Regions from separate parts of the Pseudodesulfovibrio nedwellii genome, predicted to be linked through region 1. Evidence: predicted binding sites of a transcription regulator. Region 1 holds the regulator's gene; the other holds the start of a gene.
The links. Region 1 encodes sigma-54, which starts transcription at its own class of promoters, with help from an activator protein. Its sites were predicted from a motif close to CTGGCACGGNNNNTGCTT; they were not measured.

Region 1 (3,127 bases):
CTGCTCCGGTGCCAGCACGAGAAAAAAGATGAAGCAAGGCTTTTGGTCAAGGGCATCAAATTCGATCCCCTTAAAACTTCGACCCACGAGAACAATAACCTTTTCCAGATTCTCCAATTTACCGTGAGGGATAGCTATGCCGTCACCAATTCCGGTGGTTCCCAGTTGTTCACGGTCGAGAAGGACACGGACCGCGAGGTCCGTGTCCATCTCTGGATATTTAACCCCTAACGGGGCGATAAGTTCTTTCAGTGTGTCCGATTTGTTTTCGGACAGAAGTTCGGGAAGGACAAAGTCCTTCGCCAGGTAATCACCAAGTTTCATTTTTAGTATCCAGGATCAATCAGGCCGTAATCGCCATTTTTTCTTTTATAGATAACATTAACGCCTTCGGTTTCGGCGTTACGGAACACCAAGAATTCATTCTCAAGAGAATCAAGCTGCATGGCAGCTTCATCAACGGACATTGGTTTCGGTACATACTCATCAGTGCCAACTATAGTGGGCTCAGATTCACTGGGCAGATCTTCATAGGATAATACATTCATCTGTACCATCTTGTTGCCACGCCCCTGCTTTGAACGGCTCTTCATTTTCTCACGCATTTTGCGCAACTGGGCTTCCAGCTTGTCCAGCACCATATCAATGGTGGAATACATATCTTCAGAAGCCTCATAGGCCGATATGTGAATGCGATCCGAATTCAAAAGAACGTCCGCCTTATGGCGAAATTTGTCGACCAACAGATTTACCTGGAGATCGGCCTCCGAATCGGAAACGTATCTTGCTACTTTTTCAAAACGCTTCTTAGCGTATCCCTTGAGATGATCGGACGGCTCAAAGTTCTTGAAAGTGAAGCTAATGTTCATACGTTGCCTCCTGGTTGTGAGTGCGGCAAACAGGATTAAAAATACTGCTTGCGTTTTGATGAAGACGGGATACCCATGGCGGAACGGTATTTTGCGACAGTACGTCGAGCGATATTCACATCAAGTTCATCTTGAAGTATTTCGCCTATCCGTTCATCACTGAGCGGTTTTTTCGTGTCTTCATCTGCAATCATTCTCTTGATGAGCGCTTTGACGCTCTCTGAACCCACCTGCGAACCATCGTTCAAATCCAAGGCTGAGTTGAAGAAAAACTTCAATTCAAAAATACCATGTGGAGTTGAGACATATTTACTGGTTGTAATACGGCTCACCGTGGATTCATGCATCTCAATGTCCTCGGCTACCTCCTTGAGGATCAGGGGTTTGAGCTTTGTCACACCTTCTTCAAAAAAGTTTCTCTGAAAGCCGACAATACTCTCAACTACTTTATACAATGTTCTCTGACGCTGGTACAGACTTTTCATAAGCCATGCGGCAGATCGCATCTTTTCCTGAAAATATTCTTTTTCCTTATTGGCAGCACCTTTCATGGAGTCCATATAAAAAGCATTCATCTGCAAACGAGGTAACCCATCTTCATTAAGGATGATGACAAAATCTTCACCATATTTATAAACGAAGACATCCGGACTGACGTAATGAGGCTCAGTACTTGAAAAATTTGTCCCGGGCATGGGATCAAGAGTCTGCATCATGTCCAGATATTCTTTGAGCTCTTCCATAGAAATCTTAAACTTGCGGGCCAATGGCTTGTACCGATTCTTTTCCAGATCTTCCAGATGATCGGTAACTAATGAAACAAGAATAGGATCATCATAGCCAAGAACGTCCATCTGAACGAGCAAACATTCTTGTGGATCTCGTGCGGCGATTCCTACCGGATCGAGGCGCTGAATACGCTTAATAGTGGATTCAATTTCTGCATCCGAAGCCTGAACCATTGATTGAAGCTCTTCGATAGAAGCTTGCAAATACCCATTTGAATCAACATTTCCGAGAACTATTTCACCAATAGCAATTTCGAGTTCGGAAAAATTGGAAAGACGCATCTGCCAATTGATGTGCCCTTCAAGGGATGGCTTGGAAGCAAGGCGGGCCTCAAAGGACATGCCCTCTTCCGGGATTTCTGAATCTCGTCCGGTCGCCTGCTTTGAAGTGCTTGAAAATTCGCCGAGATAATTTTCCCAATCGGCATTGCGGACCAGTTCTTCCTCAGCTTGAGATTCAGTAAGGACTTCGGCAGGTTCAGAAACATCTGCTTCTGTTTCCTTTTCTTCAAGAAAAGGATTTTCCATAAGTTCTTGCTGAACAGTTTCAAGCAACTCAAGACGTGAAAGTTGCAGCAGTTTTATTGCCTGCTGCAACTGTGGAGTCATAACCAGTTGTTGAGAAAGCTTGAGTTGTTGTCTGAGTTCCAATCCCATAATGTATATCTCGAAAGGCTAATATGATCTCGTTCACACTACCGGTTTGAATTCTTTTCCGGCCATACCTTTATAATTCTGTTTTGAGTATGTCACACCTGCGATAACGAAGCAAGGACATTGTTATAACATGCCGTTACTATTAACGATATAGCACTGTGAAAGTCGCATGAAAAAAGTGTACCAACCTTTAGGAACCCTGTAAATCGCGAATGCATGAAAGTTAAGTAATTAGTACTTACAGTCGGAAATCTTCACCCAGATAAATTTGACGGGCACGACTGTTCTGAACGATTTCTTCGGGGGAACCCTCAAGAATGACATTGCCTTCGTAAACGAGGTACGCTCTGTCACAAATATTGAGTGTTTCTCGAACATTATGGTCTGAAATCAAAATACCAATCCCCATGCTTTTCAGCACGGAAATGATCTCCTGAATGTCGATAACAGCAATAGGATCAATACCGGCAAAGGGTTCATCCAAAAGAATAAATTGAGGATCAAGTATAAGCGCACGGGCTATTTCAAGACGCCGTCGTTCTCCACCAGACAGATACATGGCAGCCTGATCTGCGAGCTTGGTAATGGTGAACATTTCCATCAATTCATCAGCACGAGCATTCTGCTGTTTTGTAGACATGGACGTTTGCTCAAGAATGATTTCAAGATTCTGGCGTACTGTCAGCTTTCGGAAAATGGAACTCTCTTGCGGCAAATAGCTGACTCCCATGCGAGCTCGTTCATGAAGCGGTTTTTCTGTCAAATCTACTCCATCCAAAGCCACATTCCCAGTATTTGGCTCGACAATGCCGA
Region 2 (3,127 bases), 960 kb from region 1:
GATTACTAGGCCATCCACTTGGTGAACAGCAGGACCAGGAAGGTCACGATCATGACGAGCACAAGGGCGGTCAGATCTTCACTTTTTTCGGAAGCGAAGACGGACAGTGCGCGCTCTTCGTTTTCCGCCTGATCCTCAGTGTTGACATTGCATTTGATATCTTCAGCCATTTTTCAATTCTCCTTTTAGTGAAGGACGACGTCCTTGACGAAGTACATGACGACGATGAAGGACAGGGTCGCCTTGGCAACGCCGGAGATACCACCCATGACCAGCGGCCAGCCGCCTGCCTGAGCAAGGGACTTGCCTGTGATCTGCATGCCAAGGCCGATGAGACCATAAGCAAAGAACCAGATCATGGCGTTGGTCAGGGTAACAATAGTCTTGGATTTTTTGTGAACCTGCTTGATCGCGTGTGAGAGTGCTGATTTGACGTCTGTGGAAATCGTCACTTCGCCACCCTTTGCACGGGCGATCATGGATTCCAGACCGGCCATACGTTCACGGGCCACAGTGTCGAACTTGGTTTTGTCGCCACGATCGTCGAAGTTACCGGCGATCTGGTGCTGTTTGACAAGGTTATCCAACGATGCGGTTTCCTGCACGTTAAGCCCTTGAATGCCTGCGACAGCCGCAGCTTTCAGTATGGTCAGTTCTTCAGGAGTGACTTCGGTGCGTTCGTTGTAGCTGAAGTCGAGGTATTTGCCCTTGTAGTGATCTGCTGGTGAGAACAGACCCAGGGAGGACATGAAGAACAGGATAAGGAAGCCGATGATGAAGATGGGGAACTTGTCGATGACAACTTCCTTGAAGCTCAACTTTTGACCGGACTGCTTGCCGTACCATGTGGCGAGCACCAGAACGATGACGGGCAGGAACAGAACGCGGGTGATGTTGAAGATTTCACCGACTTTCAGGGTTTTAATGTCAACAGCGTTGAATGCGAGACAGGCGGCAGCGACCTGAGCAGAGTTCAGGATGCCGGTGCCGGCCCATGCGCCGAACTGGGTAGCGTTCATGCCTGCGATTTTACCAACGGTGGGGAAGACGAACATGCACAGGATACCAAAGCCGAGGATGGTGCCGATGGTGTAGGCCATCTCGGAGCATTTGGCCTTGACGACCGGGGCGCAGGCAACAGTTGCGGATACGCCGCAAACACCCATGCCTGCGGACAGGACGCCAGTCATGGTCTTAGGTTGTTTGAAAACTTTACCCAGGAACAGGACGAAGAATACGGTACCCAGAACAAAGAAGCCGATCATCCAGACTGAAACCATGCCCAGCTTTGCCAGTTCTGCAAAGGAGTAACGGGCACCCAGCAGGATAACACCCATCTTCAACACGAAGCGGGCGGTTTTGACGCCTGATGCTGCGAATTTTGGGATACCCCAGCTGTTGGTGATGATGATACCGACGAGAATACCGAGGACAACATAGTTCAGGTTCAGTACCTTGTAGAGCTTGAAGCCAAGGGCTGGAACCATGGCTGAACTTGCGAGTTTGACCATCGGCTCTGCAAACCAGCGGATGCCCATGGCCAAGGCCACAATGAACAGAATGCCCGGAATGGTTTCCAGTACAAAGGTGTCAAAGTTGTTGAGGGGTTTATTCCAACGTGCTTGCCTGAGCATCGCAGTAGCGACACCAAGTCCGCCGCCCACGAAAGCCATGGTCTGCATCAGGTCCATTGCCTTATGGACTTTGAATGTGGTCAGAAGACCAGTCAGTGCTCCCGAGGAAACGAGAACGCCGTATGCCAGTAGAATACCACTGATGATCCATACGGGTGTGTTGTCGGGACGTCCGACAGTTGCTTGAGCCATACCAAACCTCTCCTTTGGTTTTTTGTGTGTGGTCTGGCTTTCCCTAAGGCAAGGTGCGTGCCAAAAGAGATACTACTGATTTTACTTGATTTATTTTTTGCAATGCGGTTTGATGTGCTAACTTGAGTTAGCAATTTTTAACGTGGAGTTTGCACTTTTCGCGTGCGGGGAAGGCAAGTTGTTAAAAAAGTAAAAAGTGCGCTACGATTCAGGGGCGTGCCACCATTGCGGACGGTGGGATTTTGAATGAAATGGGCGTAACGCCCGGAGAAATATATGGGTAATTTCGGACCAAAAAACCTTCAGGCCAAGTTCCTTCTTGGATTGGGAACCATCGTTTTTTTGCTGGGCTTGTTTTTCGCTTCGAGTTTGTATTTTCATCTCAGTTCACTTCTGGATACTCAGGTCAAGGATAAGGCTGATCTTGTGCTGAATCAGGTGTCCAGCGTGCAGGGGTATGTGCGGGAAATACTCAGGCCGAAAATGTATCAGACTTTGCCGGAAGGGGAGTTTGTTATCGAGGCCATGTCTTCATCGTATATTTCTCGAGCCATTATGGATCGGCTCAATTTGCGTCATTCGGAGTATTATTATCGTCGGGTAGCGGATAATGCGCGTAATCCGCTCTTTGAAATCAAGGACAGTGAGCGTGAACTCCTGGCATATTTCAGGAAAAATCCGGGTAAGGAATATTGGGAAGGGTACCGCAAGATTGATAGTAAGGAGTTTTTCGTCAAGGCACGTCCTGTGGAGTTTAAAAAATCGTGCATGACGTGTCACGGCGTGCCGGAGGATTCTCCCCCTGTCCTGCTTGAACGGTATGGAACGGAGCGAGGATTCGGTCATACGTTGGGTGATATTGCTGGTTTGGTCGTTGTCGGCGTTCCTATTGACGGAGCGGTCGGGAAGATTCGTGAAGCCACCATCGGCTATGCCGCTCTCTATGGCGGTGGCATGCTGCTTTTCTTTGCTTTGGTTCAGATCTTTTTCAATCGTCTTATCATGACCAACTTACATAGGTTGACTGACAAGTTCCGGAAGCTTTTTCAGGAAGACGAGGAACTCGGATTTATGGAAAAGTTGGAAAATGTTGACGAAATAGAAGAGGTTGTTCAGGGGCTTGAAGAGCTTGGCGATCATGTCCATGAGATGAACTATCAGTTGCGTCAGCACTCGGAGAATCTTGAGCAGATGGTCGAGGTCCGTACCGGTGAATTGAAACTTGAGGCCGAGGAACGGCGTTCGGATGTCGGTTTGTTTGTGCAGCTTCTTGATGGGTTGAATAAAAGTCATACTCGACG

Region 2: a site for sigma-54 is predicted at 1,873-1,890, ahead of SYK_RS07785 (YeiH family protein). Genes of this name have one in related genera too.

The regions. Positions count from the first base shown of each region.
Region 1 is NZ_AP026709.1:689,921-693,047, forward strand. Features, by position in the region: gene SYK_RS03320 (PTS sugar transporter subunit IIA) at 1-324, opposite strand, end outside; gene hpf (ribosome hibernation-promoting factor, HPF/YfiA family) at 327-869, opposite strand; gene rpoN (RNA polymerase factor sigma-54) at 905-2,314, opposite strand; gene lptB (LPS export ABC transporter ATP-binding protein) at 2,553-3,127, opposite strand, start outside.
Region 2 is NZ_AP026709.1:1,653,147-1,656,273, reverse strand. Features, by position in the region: gene SYK_RS07790 (hypothetical protein) at 6-170, opposite strand; gene SYK_RS07785 (YeiH family protein) at 186-1,826, opposite strand; gene SYK_RS07780 (c-type heme family protein) at 2,103-3,127, shown strand, end outside.